DNA from 3 places in the Carnobacterium pleistocenium FTR1 genome. Region 3 is predicted to be linked to each of the others. Evidence: a T-box and tRNA genes for the amino acid it is inferred to sense, from the RefSeq annotation. Region 3 holds a T-box; the other regions hold tRNA genes.
What was found. A T-box is a leader RNA that pairs with one kind of tRNA and senses whether it is charged. The one in region 3 lies ahead of tyrS (tyrosine--tRNA ligase), so its partner is inferred to be a tRNA-Tyr.
Positions count from the first base shown of each region.

Region 1 (3,259 bases), 1.3 Mb from region 3:
TTGAAGCCCCAGTAAACGGCGGCCGTAACTATAACGGTCCTAAGGTAGCGAAATTCCTTGTCGGGTAAGTTCCGACCCGCACGAAAGGCGTAACGATCTGGGCACTGTCTCAACGAGAGACTCGGTGAAATTATAGTACCTGTGAAGATGCAGGTTACCCGCGACAGGACGGAAAGACCCCATGGAGCTTTACTGCAGTTTGATATTGAGTGTTTGTACAGCTTGTACAGGATAGGTAGGAGCCAATGAAGCCAGGACGCCAGTCTTGGTGGAGGCGTTGGTGGGATACTACCCTTGCTGTATGACCACTCTAACCCACAGCCCTTATCGGGCTGGGAGACAGTGTCTGACGGGCAGTTTGACTGGGGCGGTCGCCTCCTAAAGTGTAACGGAGGCGCCCAAAGGTTCCCTCAGAATGGTTGGAAATCATTCGCAGAGTGTAAAGGCATAAGGGAGCTTGACTGCGAGACCTACAAGTCGAGCAGGGACGAAAGTCGGGCTTAGTGATCCGGTGGTTCCGTATGGAAGGGCCATCGCTCAACGGATAAAAGCTACCCTGGGGATAACAGGCTTATCTCCCCCAAGAGTCCACATCGACGGGGAGGTTTGGCACCTCGATGTCGGCTCATCGCATCCTGGGGCTGTAGTCGGTCCCAAGGGTTGGGCTGTTCGCCCATTAAAGCGGTACGCGAGCTGGGTTCAGAACGTCGTGAGACAGTTCGGTCCCTATCCGTCGCGGGCGTAGGAAATTTGAGAGGAGCTGTCCTTAGTACGAGAGGACCGGGATGGACACACCTCTGGTGTACCAGTTGTTCTGCCAAGGGCATTGCTGGGTAGCTATGTGTGGACGGGATAAACGCTGAAAGCATCTAAGCGTGAAGCCCCCCTCAAGATGAGATTTCCCATCACGTAAGTGAGTAAGACCCCTGAGAGATGATCAGGTTGATAGGTTGGAAGTGGAAGTATAGCGATATATGGAGCGGACCAATACTAATCGGTCGAGGACTTAACCAAAGAAATAACCGGTGTACGACGGATTCAGAACAAAAACGATTTTTACCTTATCCAGTTTTGAGAGAACAATGTTCTCTGATTGAAATTGTGTGGTGATGATGGCAAGAAGGTCACACCTGTTCCCATGCCGAACACAGAAGTTAAGCTTCTTAGCGCCGATGGTAGTGAAGGGTTTCCCTTTGTGAGAGTAGGACGTTGCCACGCAGATTCAATTTTATTCCGCAATAGCTCAGCTGGTAGAGCGCATGACTGTTAATCATGATGTCGTAGGTTCGAGTCCTACTTGCGGAGTTCCATAGTCGATCTATGAAAACAAAAGAGAGATCAGTTAGTGAACCCCATCTGGAGAGTTGTCCGAGTGGCCGAAGGAGCATGATTGGAAATCATGTAGGCGGTGAACACTGTCTCAAGGGTTCGAATCCCTTACTCTCCGTTTAAAATAATGACCCGTTGGTCAAGCGGTTAAGACACCGCCCTTTCACGGCGGTATCACGGGTTCGATTCCCGTACGGGTCATCAGTAACGACGTTACTGGGTTAGAGTAAAAGCACGGTCTCACTTGGAGGTTTAGCTCAGTTGGGAGAGCATCTGCCTTACAAGCAGAGGGTCGGCGGTTCGAGCCCGTCAACCTCCATTAGTTTAAAAAGGTCTCGTGGTGTAGGGGTTAACATGTCTGCCTGTCACGCAGAAGATCGCGGGTTCGATTCCCGTCGAGACCGTTGGTAGAATAATTAAACTAAAAACCATTTCTATAAAGGCCTGGTAGCTCAGTTGGTAGAGCACTTGATTGAAGCTCAAGGTGTCGGCAGTTCGATTCTGTCCCAGGCCACCATTTATGGAGGGGTAGCGAAGTGGCTAAACGCGGCGGACTGTAAATCCGCTCCTTCGGGTTCGACAGTTCGAATCTGTCCCCCTCCATTGTTTTTTATGTAAGACCTTCTATTAAGATAGGGGTATAGTTTAAAGGTAGAACTATGGTCTCCAACACCATCAGTGTGGGTTCAATTCCTACTACCCCTGCCATTTTTAAAGTAAGACCAATAACAAATAATTACCATGGCGATTGTGGTGAAGTGGTTAACACACCGGATTGTGGTTCCGGCATGCGTGGGTTCGAACCCCATCAGTCGCCTTTTTTTTTAATGGGCTATAGCCAAGCGGTAAGGCAAGGGACTTTGACTCCCTCATGCGTTGGTTCGAATCCAGCTAGCCCAGTTTAATTGAATAGCTATTCAACTAAAAAGATGGCGGTATAGCCAAGTGGTAAGGCAGAGGTCTGCAAAACCTTCATCACCGGTTCAAATCCGGTTACCGCCTTATTTTTGAAAAGATGAAAAAAAGTAGTCCATATGCCGGCGTGGCGGAACTGGTAGACGCGCTGGACTCAAAATCCTGTGCCCGCGAGGGCGTGCCGGTTCGATTCCGGCCGCCGGTATACTGAAGACACCCAACATTTATAAGATGTTGGGTGTCTTTTTTGCGTTTTATTTTATTTTATTTTTTGGCTCTCAATCAAATGATTTCTCGTAAGATCTGTCGATAAAACAAAATAAATCATCTTCTGGAATAGGCGTGTTTGCTTATGGAGTTGTGAACTCGTCTGTAAGGGTTATTCTAGAACGTGTTTCAAAAAGTGGACCTAATCTGCTTTTGTCATAGCTGAAGTTGCTCCAGCCCGGCCACGTACACACATTTTACAGTTACTTGTCATAGTCTAATAGTACTTAGCTCGATGGATGATGATGAGCATCCGGGCTTATTTCCTCACGTTGACCTAACTCTTATGACATTAGCTACATTAGAGATAAAGCATGTGTAAACAAGAATCTATTTTTTTAGGTCATGTTTTAAAACTATCTTGTTAAGAGCAAGTAGCCAGAACGTGCGTTAGTTCGGGTGACTTAGACGCCGATTTTGATTTGAGTAATGAGAACGAGCATTAGTTCGAGTAACTGAGAACTGATTTGCATTTGAGTAATGGGAACGAGCATTAGTTCGAGTACCTGAGACCCTGATCTGCATTTGAGTACCCGGGACGAGCGTAGTTTGAGTAACTCAAATAGTTGACTATTTTATTTGACTCCTTGACTCAACAGGTCAATGTTGTTGTTCGATTCTGATTTTAATCATGCCATATTTTTCTCAATTAACCCAAAAATCAGAAAAGTCATTAGTGTTAAAACATATCGTAGTCAAGCTATATAAAAATGAAAATATTTTTTCTTAATTCTTAAGATAGTGCGGA
Region 1 is NZ_JQLQ01000002.1:1,184,313-1,187,571, forward strand. It holds rRNA gene BP17_RS05670 (23S ribosomal RNA) at 1-1,014, shown strand, start outside; rRNA gene rrf (5S ribosomal RNA) at 1,103-1,218, shown strand; tRNA gene BP17_RS05680 (tRNA-Asn) at 1,233-1,305, shown strand; tRNA gene BP17_RS05685 (tRNA-Ser) at 1,359-1,447, shown strand; tRNA gene BP17_RS05690 (tRNA-Glu) at 1,459-1,530, shown strand; tRNA gene BP17_RS05695 (tRNA-Val) at 1,576-1,648, shown strand; tRNA gene BP17_RS05700 (tRNA-Asp) at 1,661-1,733, shown strand; tRNA gene BP17_RS05705 (tRNA-Phe) at 1,771-1,846, shown strand; tRNA gene BP17_RS05710 (tRNA-Tyr) at 1,852-1,932, shown strand; tRNA gene BP17_RS05715 (tRNA-Trp) at 1,964-2,037, shown strand; tRNA gene BP17_RS05720 (tRNA-His) at 2,074-2,146, shown strand; tRNA gene BP17_RS05725 (tRNA-Gln) at 2,158-2,229, shown strand; tRNA gene BP17_RS05730 (tRNA-Cys) at 2,261-2,331, shown strand; tRNA gene BP17_RS05735 (tRNA-Leu) at 2,366-2,449, shown strand.
Region 1: it has a tRNA-Tyr gene. The T-box ahead of tyrS (tyrosine--tRNA ligase) is inferred to sense a tRNA for this amino acid. The anticodon was not compared.

Region 2 (3,259 bases), 1.3 Mb from region 3:
AGGTCTCTGCAAAATCGTAAGATGACGTATAGGGGCTGACGCCTGCCCGGTGCTGGAAGGTTAAGAGGAAGGGTTAGCTCTCGGGCGAAGCTCAGAATTGAAGCCCCAGTAAACGGCGGCCGTAACTATAACGGTCCTAAGGTAGCGAAATTCCTTGTCGGGTAAGTTCCGACCCGCACGAAAGGCGTAACGATCTGGGCACTGTCTCAACGAGAGACTCGGTGAAATTATAGTACCTGTGAAGATGCAGGTTACCCGCGACAGGACGGAAAGACCCCATGGAGCTTTACTGCAGTTTGATATTGAGTGTTTGTACAGCTTGTACAGGATAGGTAGGAGCCAATGAAGCCAGGACGCCAGTCTTGGTGGAGGCGTTGGTGGGATACTACCCTTGCTGTATGACCACTCTAACCCACAGCCCTTATCGGGCTGGGAGACAGTGTCTGACGGGCAGTTTGACTGGGGCGGTCGCCTCCTAAAGTGTAACGGAGGCGCCCAAAGGTTCCCTCAGAATGGTTGGAAATCATTCGCAGAGTGTAAAGGCATAAGGGAGCTTGACTGCGAGACCTACAAGTCGAGCAGGGACGAAAGTCGGGCTTAGTGATCCGGTGGTTCCGTATGGAAGGGCCATCGCTCAACGGATAAAAGCTACCCTGGGGATAACAGGCTTATCTCCCCCAAGAGTCCACATCGACGGGGAGGTTTGGCACCTCGATGTCGGCTCATCGCATCCTGGGGCTGTAGTCGGTCCCAAGGGTTGGGCTGTTCGCCCATTAAAGCGGTACGCGAGCTGGGTTCAGAACGTCGTGAGACAGTTCGGTCCCTATCCGTCGCGGGCGTAGGAAATTTGAGAGGAGCTGTCCTTAGTACGAGAGGACCGGGATGGACACACCTCTGGTGTACCAGTTGTTCTGCCAAGGGCATTGCTGGGTAGCTATGTGTGGACGGGATAAACGCTGAAAGCATCTAAGCGTGAAGCCCCCCTCAAGATGAGATTTCCCATCACGTAAGTGAGTAAGACCCCTGAGAGATGATCAGGTTGATAGGTTGGAAGTGGAAGTATAGCGATATATGGAGCGGACCAATACTAATCGGTCGAGGACTTAACCAAAGAAATAACCGGTGTACGACGGATTCAGAACAAAAACGATTTTTACCTTATCCAGTTTTGAGAGAACAATGTTCTCTGATTGAAATTGTGTGGTGATGATGGCAAGAAGGTCACACCTGTTCCCATGCCGAACACAGAAGTTAAGCTTCTTAGCGCCGATGGTAGTGAAGGGTTTCCCTTTGTGAGAGTAGGACGTTGCCACGCAGATTCAATTTTATTCCGCAATAGCTCAGCTGGTAGAGCGCATGACTGTTAATCATGATGTCGTAGGTTCGAGTCCTACTTGCGGAGTTCCATAGTCGATCTATGAAAACAAAAGAGAGATCAGTTAGTGAACCCCATCTGGAGAGTTGTCCGAGTGGCCGAAGGAGCATGATTGGAAATCATGTAGGCGGTGAACACTGTCTCAAGGGTTCGAATCCCTTACTCTCCGTTTAAAATAATGACCCGTTGGTCAAGCGGTTAAGACACCGCCCTTTCACGGCGGTATCACGGGTTCGATTCCCGTACGGGTCATCAGTAACGACGTTACTGGGTTAGAGTAAAAGCACGGTCTCACTTGGAGGTTTAGCTCAGTTGGGAGAGCATCTGCCTTACAAGCAGAGGGTCGGCGGTTCGAGCCCGTCAACCTCCATTAGTTTAAAAAGGTCTCGTGGTGTAGGGGTTAACATGTCTGCCTGTCACGCAGAAGATCGCGGGTTCGATTCCCGTCGAGACCGTTGGTAGAATAATTAAACTAAAAACCATTTCTATAAAGGCCTGGTAGCTCAGTTGGTAGAGCACTTGATTGAAGCTCAAGGTGTCGGCAGTTCGATTCTGTCCCAGGCCACCATTTATGGAGGGGTAGCGAAGTGGCTAAACGCGGCGGACTGTAAATCCGCTCCTTCGGGTTCGACAGTTCGAATCTGTCCCCCTCCATTGTTTTTTATGTAAGACCTTCTATTAAGATAGGGGTATAGTTTAAAGGTAGAACTATGGTCTCCAACACCATCAGTGTGGGTTCAATTCCTACTACCCCTGCCATTTTTAAAGTAAGACCAATAACAAATAATTACCATGGCGATTGTGGTGAAGTGGTTAACACACCGGATTGTGGTTCCGGCATGCGTGGGTTCGAACCCCATCAGTCGCCTTTTTTTTTAATGGGCTATAGCCAAGCGGTAAGGCAAGGGACTTTGACTCCCTCATGCGTTGGTTCGAATCCAGCTAGCCCAGTTTAATTGAATAGCTATTCAACTAAAAAGATGGCGGTATAGCCAAGTGGTAAGGCAGAGGTCTGCAAAACCTTCATCACCGGTTCAAATCCGGTTACCGCCTTATTTTTGAAAAGATGAAAAAAAGTAGTCCATATGCCGGCGTGGCGGAACTGGTAGACGCGCTGGACTCAAAATCCTGTGCCCGCGAGGGCGTGCCGGTTCGATTCCGGCCGCCGGTATATTAAAGCCCCTAAAAACAAAACTGTTTTTAGGGGCTTTTTTTTATTGAATCTGTTATGATAAAGATATTAATATCTAATGTTTTTTTAGTTAAATGAGAGCGCTTTTATATTCGTGAAAATTAATTGAATTAATTTTTTTAGAAAATAGGAGGAGATATAATGTCAACAAAGTCAACTTTTTCAAAAGCAGAAATCAGAAAAGATAATCCCGTATTTTCGTCCTTACGCTCAGTTGTAGAAACGGCGATGTACGGAAACAATAATAAAGAGGTAAAGACGATCGAAGAAGCGTACTTATTGGCTAAGGATTCAATGCATACTATTGTAACAGATTTATTAGTCAAATATCCAGAAAAACTCGAGTTACCCTTTGGAGCAAGGGTATTAGTTGAGAACGGTGGAGCAGTAGTCGGGAGAACAGCAGCGGCAAAACGTATCTTGGGAGAAAATCCTGAAGAAGATGCTAAACTGGCACCAATTATTCGTGAAGCTATTCATCAAGGCGAAAAAAAATTGCGGTATAAAGGAACTGCTTATGTTGGATTAGATCCCGAATTCATGGTGAAGGCCCACTTGAGCGTACCTGTTGGTCAAGAAAATAATATCTATTCATGGTTATTGAATTTCCAAATTTGTAATGAAGTTTATGATGAATTATATGTTCAATCTAGAGCAATAAATGAAGGCGATATTTTTATTTATCAAGATCC
Region 2 is NZ_JQLQ01000002.1:1,193,465-1,196,723, forward strand. It holds rRNA gene BP17_RS05745 (23S ribosomal RNA) at 1-1,111, shown strand, start outside; rRNA gene rrf (5S ribosomal RNA) at 1,200-1,315, shown strand; tRNA gene BP17_RS05755 (tRNA-Asn) at 1,330-1,402, shown strand; tRNA gene BP17_RS05760 (tRNA-Ser) at 1,456-1,544, shown strand; tRNA gene BP17_RS05765 (tRNA-Glu) at 1,556-1,627, shown strand; tRNA gene BP17_RS05770 (tRNA-Val) at 1,673-1,745, shown strand; tRNA gene BP17_RS05775 (tRNA-Asp) at 1,758-1,830, shown strand; tRNA gene BP17_RS05780 (tRNA-Phe) at 1,868-1,943, shown strand; tRNA gene BP17_RS05785 (tRNA-Tyr) at 1,949-2,029, shown strand; tRNA gene BP17_RS05790 (tRNA-Trp) at 2,061-2,134, shown strand; tRNA gene BP17_RS05795 (tRNA-His) at 2,171-2,243, shown strand; tRNA gene BP17_RS05800 (tRNA-Gln) at 2,255-2,326, shown strand; tRNA gene BP17_RS05805 (tRNA-Cys) at 2,358-2,428, shown strand; tRNA gene BP17_RS05810 (tRNA-Leu) at 2,463-2,546, shown strand; gene BP17_RS05815 (phosphoenolpyruvate carboxykinase (ATP)) at 2,709-3,259, shown strand, end outside.
Region 2: it has a tRNA-Tyr gene. The T-box ahead of tyrS (tyrosine--tRNA ligase) is inferred to sense a tRNA for this amino acid. The anticodon was not compared.

Region 3 (3,259 bases):
GATGGAACGAGTTGCCTTCATTGAAGGTTCCTGAAAAAACTTCATCTCCTTCTTCCTTTTCAGCAGGCAAAGATTCACCGGTTAGGGCAGCTTCATTGATTTGTGTTTTTCGGTCAGCATATCCATCTATTGGTAGTTGAGCTCCTTTTGAAACGACCACAATATCCCCAACTTGTAAGACCTCTGTCGGTACTTCAACAACTTCTCCATTCTCTTTTAATACTTGGGCTACGGACGGGACATGGGCCATTAATTCGGAAATAGCACTATTTGATTTATTGGTAGCATAAGCTTCTAGGGCTTCTGATCCGGCAAAAATCAATAATAAGACCGCTCCTTCTGACTCATAATTGATCACGCAAGCTCCCAATGCCGCTAAAATCATCAGTAAATCAACATTGGGTGAGTGAGAGTAGATCGTTTCCACTATGGCTTTTTTTGCGGCAAAAAAACCTAAAAATAAAATGGCCAAGTAAAATGAAAATTGGCTGTAGAGTCCTCCAAAAGGATCTAATATAAATCCGATAATCGTAAAGAAAATACCCATGATTAAAAATTGCCCTACTCGTGTCTTGACTAAAAATTTTACCATCTTTATCTTTCCTTTCTAAAAGTAATTTTTCTAACCTACTACTGAAAATAACTATCATTTTAAGTGTTGCTAAATTAGGGTGCGTTTTAAAGCTAATTATTCTTCTGATTTTTGAGCTAATTGAGAAAAATAGGGATGATTAAATTAGAATTGAACAACAAGAACGGCTTAATGAGTCAAGGAATCAAATAAAACAATCCACTATTTTGAGCCACTCGAACTAACCCTCGTTTCCGCTACTCATATGCATATTGGGTCTCAGTTACTCGAACTAGCGCTTGTTACCGCTACTCATATGCATATCGGGTCTCAGTTACTCGAACTAGCGCTCGTTTCCGCTACTCATATGCATATCGGGTCTCAGTTACTCGAACTAGCGCTTGTTACCGCTACTTGCTTTTAACAAGATAGTTTTAAAACATACTCTAGTCAAATACCTGACATAAAATTTCTTTTAAGGTAAGACGAAATTAATCTTACCTATATGATACTGTCTGAGACCTCCATTCTTCAATTTTTAACCTTCACCGAATGTTATTTCTCTAAAAAAACAATTCAGTTCATAGATACTATTTGTTAAACAACTGACTGGAATCTTGCCTCCTTTATATAAAAATACAAAAAAAAGGCACACTTGTAGGACAATGTTACTGTCCCACAGGTGTGCCTTTTTGCACTACTCTGCTACCACACATCTATCTGGTGGTCCGGCTGCACAAACCTCTAAGGTTTACCGCCTGTTCAGATTTAAATGCCTTTTCGATCTTAAAAAAGTCCGAAAAGAAAGTTAAATTAGCTTTATACCTAATATAATATCATTTTTCGGAAAAATAGCAATAGCCCAAAACTACTTTTAAGAAATAAATTCTAAAAAACAAGATTGACAAATTGTCTTCACTTCATCTATACTAATATTAATCTCATAACAATTTACGTTGAAAGAGCAGAGTAACAATGGGTCCCTGTTTAATAGAAAGCCTATGGATGATGAAAATAGGTACAAACCATTTTGTGAATTACACTCCGGAGTAACTTGATTAACCTCAAGCGTATTGCTACGTTACAGTGAATGAGTGGTAGGCTTGTTTTGCATTAAAAACAGACTGCAATTTGGGTGGTAACACGGAAAACTTCGTCCCGATAAAAAAGAGTTAAATCTTTTTTATCGGGCTTTTTTTATGCATAAAATACCTATAATAAAGGAGCGAGAAGAATGAATATTATTGATGAATTAGAATGGCGCGATGCCATTAATCAACAAACAGACGAAGTCGGTTTAAAAAAATTAATTAACCAAAAAAAGGTAGGGTTATACTGCGGAGTTGATCCAACTGGTGACAGCATGCATATTGGTCATCTGATTCCTTTTATGATTTTGAAAAGATTCCAATTAGCTGGCCACCTTCCAGTCATCGTTATTGGTGGAGCGACGGGTTCAATCGGCGATCCAAGCGGAAAATCAGAAGAGCGTGTTTTACAGACTAGCGAACAAGTTCAAAATAATGTCAATAAATTAACTTACCAAATGGAAAAGCTATTTGATGCTGGGAAAGATGAAGCCTCTATCCGTATGGTAAACAATTTGGATTGGACAAAAGAACTCTCTTTATTGGATTTCTTACGTAATATTGGCAAGAGTTTTAACGTCAATACCATGTTGGCAAAAGATATCGTTGCCAGTCGTTTGGAAACCGGTATTTCATTTACTGAATTCACTTATCAAATTCTGCAATCCATCGATTTTTTACATTTGTATCAAAATGAAGATGTTCAATTACAAATTGGTGGTGCAGACCAATGGGGAAATATCACTGCTGGTTTAGAATACATCCGTAAACAAGAAGGTTCTGAAGCTGAAGCTTATGGGTTGACCATTCCCTTAATGTTAAAAGCGGACGGAACTAAATTTGGGAAAACTGCTGGTGGAGCTATTTGGTTAGATTCAAAAAAGACCACTCCTTATGAATTTTATCAGTTTTGGTTGAATCAGGATGACCGTGATGTTGTAAAATACTTGAAGTATTTTACTTTTTTAACAAAAGAAGAAATTGACGCTTTGGCTGAAATGGTAGCAGTTGAACCGCACAAACGCGCAGCACAAAAAACTTTGGCCAGAGAAATGACTCTATTTGTTCATGGCGAACAAGCTTTGATGGATGCTGAAAAAATCACTGCAGCTCTTTTTTCCGGTAATGTAAAAGAGTTAACAGCTGATCAAATTGAAGAAGGCTTCAAGAATATGCCAACTTTCGAAGCTCCAAAAGAAGAATGGAATATTGTTGAATGGTTAGTTGATATAGTTGGTATAGAACCTTCTAGACGTCAAGCTCGTGAAGATATCAAAAACGGAGCCTTATCAATGAACGGCGAAAAAGTTACAGATGTCGAAGCCATTGTTACACCTGAAAATTCTTTTGATGAACGCTTTATCCTTATTCGAAAAGGGAAGAAAAAATATTTTCTAATTAAATTAGTTTAAAAAAAAAGAAAGCTTTTATCCTATTTTATTAGGATAAAGGTTTTCTTTTTTGTTGGATTTAATAAGCGGTAATATTTTACTATCTTTTAGTATGATGCTAAACTTTGATTGTTAAAATACAAATTAAAGGGGTGCTTTTATGCGTGCAGTAACTTGGCAAGGAAATGAAAAGATGGAAGTTCGAAATG
Region 3 is NZ_JQLQ01000002.1:2,513,348-2,516,606, forward strand. It holds gene BP17_RS12275 (heavy metal translocating P-type ATPase) at 1-592, opposite strand, end outside; NiCo riboswitch at 1,241-1,347, opposite strand; T-box leader at 1,519-1,735, shown strand; gene tyrS (tyrosine--tRNA ligase) at 1,806-3,071, shown strand; gene BP17_RS12285 (zinc-dependent alcohol dehydrogenase) at 3,211-3,259, shown strand, end outside.